DNA from 4 places in the Neobacillus sp. SRL179 genome. Region 1 is predicted to be linked to each of the others. Evidence: riboswitches for the same ligand, from Rfam matches in the RefSeq annotation. Region 1 holds a riboswitch; each other region holds the start of a gene.

Region 1 (4,013 bases):
ACCAATGGAACAATTAGTCATACCAAATTAGAAGAACTAATTGAGTTTCTTGAGGATAAGGATGTTTATATCCTTGTCGATGCAGATGCATCTGGTGAGAAGCTCCGCAAACAATTCAAACGGGAATTCCCACAAGCTGAACATCTGTATATAGACCGGATGTATCGCGAAGTCGCAACCGCACCTGTACACCATCTAGCGACTGTCCTTTTAGGGGCTAATATTGATGTTCACACAGAGTATTTAGAAATGAGTTAATGTATATGAATGAATGGAAACGAACAGAATTAACAACCTTTCTCGATCTTCATGAAAGCGGCCTAGTCTATTTTTATACCCCTCTATGCGGCACCTGCCAAGTAGCGTCGCGGATGCTGCAAGTCGTAGAGGAGCTTGTAGATCTTAAAATGGGAAAAATGAACCTAAATTTTTATCCTGATTTGGCTAAGGATTTTGCGGTTGAAAGTGTACCTTGTCTATTGTTTGTGAAAAACGGCACGGTGCAGGAAACCATATACGCTTTTCATTCAGTTCCTTACTTGTTGGGGAAAATAAAACAGTATTTAGGGTGAAGCAGATGCGAGCGGGCGTCTGCTTTTTCTGCTAATAAAGCATTGTGAGGAGATGACAGTGCCTGTGGAGCCTCCAAAAAGAGGAGCGGGGGAACTGTGAAGAGTGCACAGTGCCCGTGGAGCCTCCAAAAAGAGAAGTACGGGAACTGTGAAGAGTCGACAGTGCCCGTGGAGCCTCCAAAAAGAGAAGTACGGGAACTGTGAAGAGTCGACAGTGCCCGTGGAGCTTACCAAAAGAGAAACACGGGAACTGTGAAGAGTGCATAGTTCTAAATGAATCAAAAACAATCTTATTCACTTTGAAATTAAAATAATGCCCTAATCTTGTCGTTTAATCCTTTCTAAAAATTGGTATTCTTTCTTCCCGATATAACTAAAATTCCTCATTAGCACCCTCCTAATCGTCTTTTCCGACTTAATTACCCCACACCAATCCTGCACCTTATTCGTAGTAATCCTTTCATCCGTAAATAATAATTTTAGCTCCTCAACAGCTCGTAATATAGCTGTATCCACTAATTCTTCATGCCCACATGGATCACAAATTAATTTCTTATCCTCCACATGTACCGTAAAGGAGTGGCAGTCGGCGCAAGTTATTCCTTTTCTTAACGAACTGTAGTTATATTCAGGTCTTTTGAAATCGATATTAATCTGGTGCGAAGAAACTAATTTATTTGCTAAACTCTTGTGGCGCCCAGTTAAAGTGGATGGTCTATCGTTTATTCTTTTCATAAACCTAGGAAGTTGATTTGGATAAAGAATGGGTTTATTCTGAGGGGCTTGATATAAGGTAAACTCGGGGTTAATAAACACAACATACGGTTCAATGGAGATTCGGTTTCCAATTTTATGGAGCAACTGCCGCAACAAGGATTCACTTCGTTCTAGTTGTAAGAGTGGGTTATTTATTTCCTTTTTTGTAACCATGTGATAGAATCGACCATTTTCAAAGAAATAATCACCTTCAAAATTCTTCACTTCAAACAGGTATAGTGGCTCTTGGGAAATCAGCACCGAATCTAGTTGGAATTTCGCCCCACTTGTCTCTAGGCGCAAATCATTTACAATCAAACTTTGACATCGAAGCTTCTCTGTTAAAGAATCAAACATCACCTCACCTTCAAACCCCTTTACGAGATTATAATAGCGCTGTTTCCACTCTTCCTCTAACACCATGTGTTTGTTTAAAACTCTTAACATTCTAATTTCATCAGACTCAGTTCTTGGTTTATAAAACATATTTCACCTCCTACTCTATTTTATTAAAAAGGGATAGATCTCCGAAGATGAATATTTGAATACTTTTTGACAAAAATTTCTATCTTTTGACCAGGAGCTGTCGAGCAACAGAATGTGGATACACCTTATCTATTTATCCAACAAACCTCATAATCCGACATATTTCTCAGGAAATTTCCAAAAGACCAAAAGAATTGTCGAGCGGTTTATTGGAGGATTCCCTCATATACTGCGGAATTACTACAATATAAAATGTAGACCGGAGTGGTAGGGATGATAGAATTAGTTGAAAATTTTATAGAAAAATTCTACGAAGCAGGACATGTACTTTCATTAATCCAACAGGCTGATGTGAGGGTCACCATAAAATGCGAGCTGGAAACAGTTCAATTAGAAATTAAACACGGCTCCATCAGTATTCTGCAAAATCATGAAGTTCCACAGGGCAATTACGAAATCCGAGGAAACAAGCAGGCCATGAAACAACTGTTTGAAGGAACGAGTAGACTGCGGGATTTAGAACATCGAGGTCAGCTAAGCATAGCTATGCCGCTTAGAATTACCCTATTGCTAGAATCCCTCTTCTTTTTAACAAAAGCACAGCAAAATTTCGCAAAAGTAATTTAATCAAAGGTATTGACTCGGAATTAAACTTACTGTATTGTTTATTTAAAATATTCAATCAATTGCAACAAATGAATGACATATTCATATCAAGAGCGGCGGAGGGACTGGCCCTTTGAAGCCCGGCAACCGGTTTGAAACACGGTGCTAATTCCAGCAGAGCTAAACACTCTGAGCGATAAGAAGAGCGCACCCCCTCTTCTTAAAGAAGTGGGGGTTATTTCATAAAAGGGAGGAACGAATGTAATGGCAGAAAATCAAAAGAAATATCGCTTTGAAACTTTGAGTGTTCATGGAGGGTTGTCACCAGATCCTGTTACGGGTGCCCGGGCAGTACCAATTTATCAAAATAATGCTTATCAGTTTAAAAATACAGAACATGCGGCCAACTTATTTAGCTTAGCAGAGCCGGGCTACATATACACGAGGATTCATAATCCGACGACCACTGTTTTTGAAGACCGAGTAGCATTATTAGAAGGGGGAGTTGGAGCTTTAGCTGTTGCCAGCGGGATGGCTGCGATTACCCTAGCGATTTTAAACGTTGCTGAAGCTGGTGACGAGATTGTCTCTGCCTCCAATCTATATGGCGGCACCTATAATTTATTGGCCGTTACCTTACCGAAATACGGCATCAATGTAAAATTTGTCGATGCTGAAAATCCGGAAAACTTCCGGGCTGCTATTACCGAAAAAACGAAAGCAGTCTTTGCAGAAACCATCGGAAACCCAAGCTTACGGGTACTCGATATTGAGAAAGTAGCCAATATTGCTCATGAAGCTGGTGTTCCGCTTATTATTGATAATACATTTGCAACACCATACCTGTGCAGACCAATTGAACATGGGGCTGATATTGTTGTCCACTCTGCAACAAAATGGCTTTTAGGGAATGGAACATCAACGGGGGGAGTTATTGTGGATGGCGGTCATTTTGATTGGAATTCCCCTAAATTCCCTGGCTTTACGACACCTGATGAGAGCTATCATGGTCTTGTCTATGCAGAGGCATTAGGCGCTGTTGCTTATATTATTAAAGCACGGGTTCAATTATTACGTGATTTAGGTCCTGCTTTAAGTCCGCAAAATGCCTTCCAGTTTACACTAGGACTGGAAACTCTGCATGTACGGATGAAGGAGCATGTAGCCAATACAAAGGAAGTGGTTGAGTATTTATTAAACCACCCTGCGGTTGAATGGGTCTCTTACCCTGGCCATGCCTCGCACCCTGATAATGAATTAGCCAAAAAGTATTTACCAAAAGGTGCAGGGTCCATGGTAGTGTTTGGAATAAAAGGTGGAAAAGAAGCAGGAGCAAAACTCATCAATTCGTTATCACTTTGGGCACATGTGGCAAATGTTGGGGATGCCAAGAGTTTGATTATCCATCCCGCAAGTACGACCCACCAGCAGTTGGATGCCGATGGGCTTAAAGCAGCCGGGGTAGGAGAAGATTTAATCCGTCTCTCAATTGGAATTGAAAATGTAGAGGATCTCATTGATGACCTCGAAACAGCGATAGAAGCAGCAACAGGTTTAGCTTCATTGAAGGCTAAGGCCTAGGTTTTCCTTCAT
Region 2 (4,013 bases), 1.5 Mb from region 1:
ATTCCATATTTTATAACTGAGAAGGGTTACAGAGCTTTTGTGGAATATTGGAATTCGAAGTTATAAAATTTTCTAACAAATATATTTCCAACTGTATAGCCGGTAAGGGTACCTCTTGATTATTCAAATTGAAATATTGGAGTTGCTTTTATAAATTTTTACAACAGATTTCTAAACTTTCAAACATTTATTGACTACAATAAAAACTATCATGATAATAAAGGAAGAATTTAAAGTTTATAGAAATGGGGGGGAAAGGGCTATGTCTGGAAAAGATCTATTTAAAGGGTTAATAGGTGTAGGGCTAGGTATAGGGTCTAAACTTCTTTTGGACAGTAATGACAGTAGTTACAGTAGTGGAGGATATTATGGGAGTTATACTACTGAGGAAATTCATAATAAACTTGAGGATTACTTGAATGAGCTATCAGAATTGACGGCACAAATAAACTACCTAAATACAGAAATAAAATCAGCTAATGATGAATTAAGACAAAGAAACGAAGAATTAGAGAATAGGGGCTAATCTACAGGGGGCTGGCGAACTTAGACAGGGGAAAACAACTGTTTTTAGGTGGGGCCGCTGCCAAACTACTTAAACCCCTTTCGCGAATTTTACCCCTGTAATGGCCTGGTTTCAGCACTCAAAATGTTGTTATTTAAGTGGCTTATTCAACGTTTTATATTTGTTATTCTATAGGAATGTCTCCTAGCAGAAACCTTACATAGATCACTACATTATCTATTAACCCTAGAGGTGGGCCGGAATTGCTTTCCACATCGTTTACAAGGCTTGTAGTTGTAAGGTGTAGAAATAAGTTTATTTTATTAAAAGCCAATTATAAAGGGAATGTAAAAGGCTATGCCTTTGATTTTCTAGAATAATATAATTTAATCAAGACTCACATATGTAGAAATGAAAAGAGAAAGGTTGTGTTTTCCTTGTTGTTTGAATTAGATGTCATTGATGCCGTTTGCCAAGATTTAGTAGAAAGGGGTTATATGATCATAAATCGAAAGAAAGAAATTAAGCATTCAGGAAAGGATGTAATCGCAAAGAAAACAAACTCTAACAATGACATAAGACTTTTTATCGAGGCCATAGGGGAAACTAGTTCCGATTCTTCTTCAAAAAGATACGGTAAACCATTTGATAGAAGTCAAATAAAAGTTCATATATCGGAACTCCTATTTGCCACAGCTGAAACACTCTCTATGCCCAAGTTAGATGAGTACATATATAAAACAGCGTTTGCAATTCCAGATAATAGAGATCATCGAGAATTAATAAACAAAATTAAACCTTTTCTTGATTCTATAGACATTGCAGTATTTTTTGTAAAAGGAAGTAAGGTGTCTGAGATTATAAGTAGTTGGGAAGTTTAATTTTAACACTAGAGTATTATTCTAATTCAACTAAACATCCATAAGCTATACTCATTAAACAAAAAACAACTCACCCTGCTGGTAAGTAGTGTGAGTTACAGTTTTGTTTTTCTAACACGTATTTAATTAGCCACTACATTACTCCCGATAATTGATGCTGGTATTCGCGCAACGACACCTTTCATATATCATAAACAAACCACAACAATCTTTATTTAAACTGAGCTATATATTCTCGAGGAATCAATCGCTAGTTTCTATTCTTCCTCCCGCAGCTCCTTTATCCCGTGAGAATAGTACTAATATGTCGTTTCAATTTTGCCGTACCCCAAGCGTTCACTCACATATATAATGTCAACTTTCTGAATTAAAGGACCTAACCACAAGTGCATTACTGTGCTTGGGGGCAGCTCTTAAATTTCCTAGATATCTTACTTTACCATAAATACATGTCCTAAATAATTTCCAGAACCTCGTATTATCTGAAGGCCTTGTTGTTCTAGCTCCCTCCAAATTTTTCTATCTAGAGCATACGGACCTCTTTGTTGAAGTGTTTTTATCTCTTTTTCTGTAATAGTAACTTGGAGTGATTCTTGGTTACCTGTAACAAACAATTCATAGTTCTTGAGCTTCATTACCATTACTTTAAAATCTGGATCCCATTCCTGTAGTTCTTTTTCAATGCAAGTAGCAACATAAAGGAAAAATTTTTCTCCCTCCATATTTTTTGACATCATTCCTCTTATAAATCCTGAAGTATTCATCTTTTGTCCTCCTATTTATTAAATCAATAGGTTACTAAAACGAAGGCAACGAAAAAAGCTCTTTATTGCATATGAACGCAACAAAGAGCCTAAGCCGATCATTATCATTCAAAGCATTGCTTTGCTGGTTGGAGCACCTTACCAATTGGCAGGTTGCTGTGAATTCCTTGAGCCAGGACTCTCGTTCACTCTTGATAACCTTATTGAATTATCTATATTATAACAACAACAATTAGGTATCTGTCAAATTAATAACTATCCTGAAAAAATGATATATTCATTCTCTTTCTCCTAATCTCTTAAGTCTTCTGGTGTTACTGACGAAACGTATTGTCATAAAATTGAAGGTGTTAATTGTCCATGCTTGGATAGGATATGAATTTAGAATATGGCAGGTCTAAGAAAATGATTTCAGGAAAAAGTGAGGAATGTTTTAGTAGATCGAAAAACTCTTGCCTGTATCATAGATTACATGTTCTGTGAATTGAACTTAAATTATACGTGGGAAGTAGAGTACAAAGGTGGTTCTGGCTCAAGGTTAATATCGAGAAAAAAAGATTCCGAGCAATGGGATATGAAGAAGATATATGAAGATACATTAACAATAGCCTATAAACTGAAGGAGCATTCAACTGAAATAAAGGATAGAAAGACTTCTAGTTTTAAACGAAATCAACAAATGAAACAAGAGGCAGAAGCTTTTCGCATAAATGGTCAATTTAAGAAATTGGTTGAGTGGATGGAGAACGCAAGCCATTAAAATGGCACTCCGATTTTAATTGTATTAATTGGAAAGAGGTTCACTTGCATTTAAACATTCCAAAAAGTATAGTATAATTAAGACCAAATATTCAAAATATTCATACTGTGGGAGAGTATACCATGAGTGTAATTATTGAAAAATTGTTTATCGGACAAATCGCTAGACTAAAACGAACATTTAATGAAAATGATGTCAAATTGTGTAACGAATTAACGGGAGATTTTAGTCCTATATATCAAGAAGTTGAGAATGATTGGAAGGGTATTTCCTCCAAACCGCTTGTTCCTGGTTTACTTACGGAAGGTCTAATTACGCAGGTTATTAGCCAAAAATTGCCTGGAACTGCATGTGTATTACTACAAAAAGAAGTAGTTTTTTATCAACCAGTCCATATAGGTGATGAAATTACTGCAGAACTTGAAATTATTGATATTAACCCTGACCGAAACTGGGTAACTCAAAAGGTTAGTTGTTTTAACCAATTTGGAAATGAAGTGGTCAAAGGACAGGTTGTGATCCTTATTTTACCGAGTCACAGTTCATAGGTGGGAAAAAGCCAATGTTAAAAAATAAATCTAACAATCGCATTCGATATAGTTTTGAGGATATTATCGGAGAAAGCCAATTGATGACTCAAATTAAAGAATTGGCAGCAAGAATCGGCACGAGTAATTCCACTGTGCTGCTTACAGGGGAAAGTGGAACGGGAAAAGAACTATTTGCCCAAGCGATTCATGGACTTAGTTCAAGAAAGAATCATTCATTTGTTGCCGTGAACTGTGCTGCTATACCCCATGAGCTATTTGAATCTGAGGTGTTTGGATATGAAGCAGGGGCTTTCAGCGGGGCGAAAAAAGAAGGAAAGCCCGGTAAAATAGAATTGGCACAAAATGGGACCCTTTTTTTAGATGAAATATCCGAACTTCCCTACCAAGCACAGGGTAAACTTCTCCGAGTATTACAGGAAAGAGAAGTGGAACGGCTTGGGGGAACAGGGAGTAAAAATGTTGATATCCGCATCATTGCGGCAACGAATCAGGATTTAAAAACACTTGTTCAGGAGGGAAAGTTCAGGCAGGATTTATTTTACCGCTTGTACG
Region 3 (4,013 bases), 180 kb from region 1:
TAATAAAAGCCATCATCATCTGGTCCGCGATGGGTAATTATATCGTTCATTTTTTTAAACTGCTGTTTTTGTTCTTCACTATAGTTTTGTGTTATGTCGTGTACACAACCGATAAAACCACACATTATGTACCTCACCTACTCCAATTTAAATTAAAAGGTCTTTTAAAAAAACACCTCTCTAATACTACCACTAAAACAGTCAAATTTGCACACCGAACAGTAGGAAATTTCATGTAATTACAGTTTTCACTTCTATAGACCTACTTAAACATTGTATTCCATACTACGCTAATACTGACGAAAAATAAAAAACGGAGTTACATCTTGAAATGCAACTCCGTTTTCCATCATCACGCTTCCGTTAATTAAAGGTTGGCTTGCTGACGTAAAGTGTCTGCTTTATCTGTGCGTTCCCATGGAAGATCAACATCTGTACGTCCAAAGTGACCGTAAGCCGCTGTTTTTTTGTAGATGGGGCGGCGAAGATCCAGCATTTTAATAATTCCGGCTGGGCGAAGATCAAAATTTTCACTAACTAAATCAACCAATTGATCCTCGCTTACTTTACCTGTACCAAAAGTATCAACTGAAATGGAGACCGGTCGTGCAACACCAATCGCATAAGCAAGCTGAACTTCTACCTTTTCAGCAAGTCCTGCTGCGACAATATTTTTTGCTACATAACGAGCTGCATATGCCGCTGAACGGTCAACTTTGGTAGGATCCTTTCCAGAGAAAGCGCCGCCGCCATGACGTGCATAGCCGCCATACGTATCAACAATAATTTTCCGGCCTGTTAAGCCGGCATCTCCTTGTGGTCCTCCGATAACAAAACGTCCTGTTGGATTAATAAAATATTTTGTATTTTCATCGATTAGTTCTTGAGGAACCACTGGATTAATAACATATTCCTTAACATTTCGTTGTATCTGTTCTAGAGTAACTTCTGGATGGTGCTGTGTTGAAATAACGATGGTATCAATCCGAACTGGTTTATCATTTTCATCATATTCAACTGTTACTTGGGTTTTTCCATCTGGACGAAGGTATGGTAATATATCTTCTTTCCGCACTTCTGTTAAGCGGCGGGCAAGCTTATGTGCAAGTGAAATGGGCAGTGGCATAAGTTCTTTTGTTTCATTACAAGCAAATCCAAACATTAAACCTTGGTCCCCTGCACCAATTGCCTCAATTTCCTCCTCAGACATGTGGCCTTCACGTGCCTCTAGCGCCTGGTTAACGCCCGCTGCAATATCTGGTGATTGTTCATCAATGGAGGTTAAAACCGCACAAGTTTCGGAGTCGAAGCCGTACTTTGCACGATTATAGCCGATCCCTTTTATGGTTTCACGAACAATTTTGGGGATATCAACGTAAGTAGATGTAGTGATTTCTCCAGCAACTAATACTAAACCTGTGGTTACAGAAGTTTCTGCAGCCACACGAGCGTTAGCATCTTTTGCAAGAATAGCATCTAAAATGGAATCAGAAATTTGGTCACAGATCTTGTCGGGATGACCTTCAGTAACTGATTCAGAAGTGAACAAACGACGTTTTGTTGACATCTGAATTCCTCCTTTATTTTTGAATAAGGTGAGGTTATATGTATGAGATAATAACAACCTTGCCATTTAACCTCGAGTTGATACGGAACTCATTCCCTTAGTAGTATGAAATAAACATGGGATTATTATTAGTTAAACCATATTCGTGAAGAAATCCCATAGAAAATTTAAACGATGGAATAAATAGCAGCGATTATGTAGCACGAAAAATTTATGCTAAAATACAAAAAAACCTTTCCATTTTGAGGAAAGGTTGATAGCAAAAGTTTTGCGTGCCTTTCACTCTTATCGTTCAAGGACTTGCCTTGCTTCAGATTTAGCACCTTTGCCCGAAAAATTTTCTTTGATCCATCTATTTTTCGTGTGCAGGTTGCTGGGTTTCATTGGGTCTGTCCCTCCACCAGCTCGGGATAAGAGAGTATCCGTTCAAGGGTAAATCATAACCTACCTTATCGAGCAATGTCAATGGAATTTTTCCAACAAAATCCTTTGAGCAATCTATTTTTCTTCCTATATATATATAATACCTAATATTACAAGACCTAATCCCTACAATAAAAGCAATAACTTTTGTTGAATTTTCAGAATAGTATAGAATAATTAACAAAATGTGTTATACTATTTAGCATAATAAACATAAAACATGGATAAAGGAAGGTTTCAGTAAATGAATTCTGTTCATATTCCCAATGAATTAAAACAACTGTTGCAAGATGCTAATGTTCAAGTACAATTATCAGTTCCACAACTTGTTGAAAGGATCCTTAGCCGCAATGAGGGTACACTAACTTCAACAGGGGCTGTCAGTGTTTCTACTGGTAAATACACAGGCCGATCACCACAAGACAAATTTATTGTCCTTGAGGAAACCACTAAGGATAAAATTGCCTGGGGGACGAATCAACCTATTTCTGAAGAAATTTTTACAAACCTGTATCATAAAGTTCTTGATCACTTAAAACTACAAGAGGAAATTTTTGTATTTAAAGGCTTTGCCGGTGCAGATAAAAAGTCCCGTTTGCCCATCCAGATAATAAATGAGTATGCATGGCACAATCTATTCGTACAACAGTTATTCATTCGGCCAACAGAAGACGAATTACTCACACATGAGGCAGGGTTTACAGTTATTTCCGCACCAAATTTTAAGGCTGATCCCTCCACTGATGGTACAAACTCTGAAACCTTTATTATCATCTCTTTTGAACGCAGGATTGTTTTAATTGGCGGGACGGAATATGCGGGTGAAATGAAAAAATCCATTTTTTCTGTCATGAATTACTTATTACCGGAAAATAATATTTTCCCGATGCATTGTTCCGCAAATGTCGGTCTTGAAGGCGATGTTGCCTTATTCTTTGGTTTGTCTGGAACAGGAAAAACCACCCTTTCAGCTGATGCCAACCGCCGTCTTATCGGCGATGATGAACATGGCTGGTCCTCCAACGGGGTCTTTAATATGGAGGGGGGCTGCTACGCTAAATGTATCAATCTTTCACGAGAAAAAGAACCGCAAATTTTTGATGCTATTCGTTTCGGAACGGTACTTGAAAATGTCACGATTAATCCTGAATCAAGAATCCCAGATTATGACGATGGTGAATTAACAGAAAATACTAGAGCTGCATATCCAATGGAAGCCATTGATAATATCATTCAGCCAAGTATTGCTGGGCATCCAAATACAATCGTTTTTTTAACGGCTGATGCCTTCGGAGTATTGCCTCCAATCGCGAAATTAACAAAAGAACAGGCAATGTATCACTTTTTAAGCGGATATACTTCTAAACTGGCCGGTACTGAACGAGGAGTCACATCACCTCAAGCAACTTTTTCCACTTGCTTTGGTGCTCCATTCCTGCCGCTCCCTGCGACTCGATATGCGGATATGCTGGGAGAAAAAATACTTGAACATAACGCCAATGTCTTTTTGGTTAATACGGGGTGGACCGGCGGAGAATACGGAGTGGGAAGCAGAATGAAACTTTCCTATACACGGGCAATGGTTCAAGCAGCGCTCGAGGGTGAATTAAACCATGTCGAAACCGTTAAAGATGACATTTTCGGCTTAAATATTCCTCTTCATATAGCAGGTGTTCCTGATGAGGTGCTTCTACCGAATAAAACATGGGCAGATTCAGAGGCGTATATGAAAAAGGCAAAAGAACTATCAGCAAAATTCCGTGAAAACTTCAAAAAATTCACCGATGTATCGGCTGAAATTGAAGAAAAAGGCGGGCCTATAGCTTAAAAATTATCAAAAACAAACGCACAAGAGATTTTATTCTCGTGTGCGTTTTTAATTGGAGTGAAATAAATTCAGGATTTCAACTGCTTACTCAGTTCGTTGAATTTAATGAAACTAATTCATAGGTAATGGTAGTTGTGCTTTGTTGCCACTCCACTTTTTTAATTAAAGCAATTCCATTTGAATCACTATCCATTG
Region 4 (4,013 bases), 1.8 Mb from region 1:
TCTTTCACTTGGTCAAGTGAGCCATTTGGATCAAAGTCTTTAGGTAACTTAATTAGGCCAGCTTCTTGAAGAAGCAGTAATGCACGGCCTTGGTTAGATGCGTCATTTGGTACAGCAATTTTGGCACCATCCGGAATATCCTTTACATCTTTATATTTGTCAGAGTAGATCCCCATTGGAGCAAGAACCGTTGTGGCAATTGGTACAAGATCGAGTTTATGTTCTTTAATGAAGACATCGAAATATGCCACTGTCTGGAATGCATTCGCATCAAGCTCACCTTCAGCAAGAGCGGTGTTTGGAGCAACATAATCAGAGAATTTTACAATTTCAATATTGATGCCCTCTTTCTTTGCTTTCTTGGCTACATAATCCCACTGGCGCGTATCCGTTCCACTAATCCCAAGCTTGACCGTTACGGACTCTTTACCAGAAGCTGCTTTATCTTTTGATTGACTAGAGCATCCAGCCCCCAATACGGCTAATGCAACAATAATAATGGTGAATAAAAATTTTTTCATGTTGTTTTCCTCCTACGTTATCTACGTCTTAATTTCTTTGCTGCTATATTGCCTAATGACTGTAATCCTTGAACAATCACAATCAGAATGACTACGGTTATAATCATCGTGATCGTATCAAAACGCTGGTAACCATATGTAATCGCTAGATCACCGATTCCGCCGCCACCGACTGTGCCAGCCATGGCGGTGGCACCGACTAGCCCGATGGTCGCAATGGTAAGCGCGAGAACGAGGGAACCGAGTGCCTCTGGAACAAGAAACTTCGTAATAATTTGCCACGGGGTTGCACCCATGGCCTCAGCTGCTTCAATGACACCAGGATCAACTTCTAACAAGCAATTCTCTACTAATCTTGCAATGTAAGGACCTGCATAGAAGACGAGCGGTACAATGGCGGCCGCCGTTCCGATGGACGTATGGACAATAAAGCGTGTAATCGGAATGATCGCCACTAATAGAATAATGAACGGAACTGAGCGAAAAATATTAATAATCCCACTTAAGATCGTGAAAAACGGGATATTCTCAAGAATGTGGCCCTTCCTCGTGACAACTAGTAAAATTCCAAGCGGTAATCCAAGAATGGCGGAAAATACTAGCGAGAAGGCAACCATCTGAATGGTTTCCATTAAAGCTGTAATGATTTGATCTGAACTAACTAGCATGTGCAATCACTTCCTTCACACTGATGTTCTTCTCGTTGATATAGGTTAGTGCCCGAATGACTTCGTTGTCATCCCCCTGGAACTCTACGATTAAGTTTCCAAATGGGGTACCTTGAAGTTCGGTAATGTTGCCAAACAAAACATTGATATGGATATCAAATTGCTTCGCAAGCTCGGAAAGCAGCGGCTGGCCGGCAGAATTGCCGACAAAATTGATACGAAAAACCTTGTTCATTCCTTCATGTTTTTCAATGACTTTTAGGATTGAATCTGGCAGCTGGTCGTTCATGACAGTGCTGACAAAGTTCTTGGCTGTTTGTGTCTTTGGTGCTGAGAAGACGTCAAATACTGTCCCCTCTTCAATAATTTTTCCCGCTTCAATCACTGCGACTCGGTCGCAGATTTCTCTGATTACCGCCATTTCGTGCGTGATGAGGAGAATCGTAATGTTGTATTCCTGATTAATTTTCTTCAAAAGCTGAAGAATTGAACTCGTGGTTTGCGGGTCGAGAGCTGATGTAGCTTCATCACAAAGGAGAATAGATGGCTGGGTTGCCAGTGCCCTAGCAATCCCAATTCTTTGCTTTTGTCCTCCGGAAAGCTGGTCAGGATAATAGTCGGCTTTATCAGCCAAGCCAACAAATTCTAATAATTCCTGAACCCGTTTTTTGATGATTTCCTTTGGCTGCTTTTCAAGCACGAGGGGCATTGCCACGTTTGCAAAGACTGTTTTAGAGTTTAATAGGTTAAAATGTTGGAAGACCATCCCGATGTTTTTCTTAATCTTCCGCACTTCTTTTACGGAAAGAGATGTGAGGTCATGACCATCGACAATCACATTACCTGAAGTCGGACGCTCTAGTAAGTTTACACAGCGGATAAGTGAGCTTTTCCCCGCACCACTGAATCCAATGACCCCAAATATCTCCCCTTTATTAATTTTTAAATCAATTCCATTCAACGCGGCAACTTGTTGGCCGTTGCTTTTGTAAATCTTTTTAAGATTCTGAAATTCGATCATGCTGTAATCTCCTTTGAGGGAAGTATCCCTTTATGTAAAACTTCAAGCAGGGAGTGAAAACCAATATTATTCAACAAATAATAAAAGCCCTCTTCAGACATAAGAAGAGGGCGAATTTAAATAACTGGAGATCCTCTTCTTATCTTTCAAGTACACTTGCTGGAATTGGCACAGAATCAATATGATTCCGCTGCCGAGGCTTCAAAGGGCCAGTCCCTCCACCTCTCTGGATAAGAAAATTTATAATTTATTCACTTTTTTAAGTAATTTAACTTGTTTATTAATTTATCGCACTATAGTAAAAATGTCTAGTGTTTTTGAAAAAATATTTTTGATACCTGCCCCCTGATGCATGGCTTACTATATATTTTGGGCTATTTTTGGGGCCGCGCTTGATCTTATTTAATATAGGATTTATAGAGATAGACGGCCATTTGCACCTTTAAATAGTCTTCAAAATGATTAAAATCTAATTGAAGAATTTCCTCGATTTTTTTAATCCGGTTATAGAGTGTATTTACATGAATATGTAAGTCGATAGCCGTATTGGTCATAGAACGATTATTTTGGATAAACGATAAAAGAGTATGAAAAAGTTCCCCGTATTTATGTTGATCCTTCCAAACTTCAGAAAACGTTTCTTCTAGAAACGAGGTGATTTCTTCTGAGTGGTGATGCAAAAATAGCCGGCTGATCCCGATATCCCTGTAATGCAGGACGCCCTTTTTCTTTTGTTTTTTTAATTGAAGAAGGGCCTTTTCGGCTTTTCCGTGATTTTCTTCTGCTTGTTCTGGATAATAATGTCCTGTGCAGAGCCCCGCTCTAGCTGATACTGGAAACTGCTGATTCCACCAACTAATGGCACTCTCCACCATCTCAATAAAGTGGCCTTCATTGTCTCCGTTAAGTGAGGTGGAAAAAATGGTAATTTTGTTATTATAGTTAAAAAGAAGCCTGTTTTTTATAGGTAACTTCTTCTTCAGGTGTGTGAGCAGCAGCATGGCGTGGTTTTCAAGTGATTGCAGATCGGGAATGCCATCAAGCTCGATTAAAGCCGTCATGTGAAAAGAATGGGGTTGAATACCTAAATCTTCTGCAAGTATTTCTAATTGTTGGAGATTTTTTGTCTTTAGATATTGTTGATAGGCTTCATAGGTCTTTTTATACATAATCTCCGTTTGTGACCGCAGCTTCATAATTTCTAAAGAGAGAATAGGGGCCCCTTGTTCAAGGATTAAGCAGTCAAGCGGTGAAATGCCGCTAGGGGCTTCAACGATTAGGCATCCTAAAAAAATGGATCCGGACCTAATCGGGTAAATATAGAAGTCTGTTTGGATGGAATCATAGATGGAAACATAGGCTGGCTTGGTTTTATTGGTAAAAAGAAGTAAGAGATCGTCTAAGCTTTTGTGGAAGGAAATAGTATGATCGGGTTTGCATTCTCCCGAAAGATAATCTAAGAAGAATAGTTTCTTATCCATCAATTTATTCATTTCAACGATAATGGAATCCAGTCCTCGGTTTTGCATCGACAACCTGGTTAGGAGATTGTGAATGTCTGTTCTCTTTGCCAACAAACTATTGGCATCCGTGAGCTTTTTTGATAAAAACGTGACTTCATCCAGGCTTTTTTGGACCTCCATATGTAATTGAGCATTATGGATGGCAATAGCCGCTTGAGAAGCAAAACTCTGCAAAAAAAGGAGGTCTGTTTCGTTGAGACCATCCTCTTTATCAAAGCAGTGAAGCGTCATGACGCCAATTTTATTGCTTCTAAAAGAAATGGGAACGGATAATATAGAC

The links. Region 1 has a riboswitch for S-adenosylmethionine ahead of AC4E8C_RS19530 (O-acetylhomoserine aminocarboxypropyltransferase/cysteine synthase family protein). Riboswitches for the same ligand answer to the same signal wherever they lie in the genome.
Region 2: linked by a shared signal. The riboswitch ahead of AC4E8C_RS11785 (hypothetical protein) and the one ahead of AC4E8C_RS19530 (O-acetylhomoserine aminocarboxypropyltransferase/cysteine synthase family protein) in region 1 are both predicted to bind S-adenosylmethionine.
Region 3: linked by a shared signal. The riboswitch ahead of metK (methionine adenosyltransferase) and the one ahead of AC4E8C_RS19530 (O-acetylhomoserine aminocarboxypropyltransferase/cysteine synthase family protein) in region 1 are both predicted to bind S-adenosylmethionine.
Region 4: linked by a shared signal. The riboswitch ahead of AC4E8C_RS03385 (methionine ABC transporter ATP-binding protein) and the one ahead of AC4E8C_RS19530 (O-acetylhomoserine aminocarboxypropyltransferase/cysteine synthase family protein) in region 1 are both predicted to bind S-adenosylmethionine.

Annotation. Positions count from the first base shown of each region.
Region 1 is NZ_OZ481792.1:3,921,112-3,925,124, reverse strand. It holds gene AC4E8C_RS19550 (toprim domain-containing protein) at 1-258, shown strand, start outside; gene AC4E8C_RS19545 (thioredoxin family protein) at 264-572, shown strand; gene AC4E8C_RS19540 (nuclease-related domain-containing protein) at 891-1,814, opposite strand; gene AC4E8C_RS19535 (hypothetical protein) at 2,088-2,441, shown strand; SAM riboswitch class I at 2,522-2,623, shown strand; gene AC4E8C_RS19530 (O-acetylhomoserine aminocarboxypropyltransferase/cysteine synthase family protein) at 2,685-4,001, shown strand.
Region 2 is NZ_OZ481792.1:2,375,589-2,379,601, forward strand. It holds gene AC4E8C_RS11770 (hypothetical protein) at 1-66, shown strand, start outside; gene AC4E8C_RS11775 (hypothetical protein) at 263-526, shown strand; gene AC4E8C_RS11780 (hypothetical protein) at 943-1,386, shown strand; gene AC4E8C_RS11785 (hypothetical protein) at 1,818-2,150, opposite strand; SAM riboswitch class I at 2,249-2,351, opposite strand; gene AC4E8C_RS11790 (hypothetical protein) at 2,572-2,910, shown strand; gene AC4E8C_RS11795 (MaoC/PaaZ C-terminal domain-containing protein) at 3,033-3,458, shown strand; gene AC4E8C_RS11800 (sigma-54 interaction domain-containing protein) at 3,473-4,013, shown strand, end outside.
Region 3 is NZ_OZ481792.1:3,741,506-3,745,518, forward strand. It holds gene asnB (asparagine synthase (glutamine-hydrolyzing)) at 1-125, opposite strand, end outside; gene metK (methionine adenosyltransferase) at 368-1,567, opposite strand; SAM riboswitch class I at 1,850-1,984, opposite strand; gene pckA (phosphoenolpyruvate carboxykinase (ATP)) at 2,235-3,818, shown strand; gene AC4E8C_RS18550 (DUF2584 domain-containing protein) at 3,907-4,013, opposite strand, start outside.
Region 4 is NZ_OZ481792.1:686,760-690,772, forward strand. It holds gene AC4E8C_RS03375 (MetQ/NlpA family ABC transporter substrate-binding protein) at 1-521, opposite strand, end outside; gene AC4E8C_RS03380 (methionine ABC transporter permease) at 539-1,189, opposite strand; gene AC4E8C_RS03385 (methionine ABC transporter ATP-binding protein) at 1,179-2,210, opposite strand; SAM riboswitch class I at 2,347-2,447, opposite strand; gene AC4E8C_RS03390 (helix-turn-helix domain-containing protein) at 2,609-4,013, opposite strand, start outside.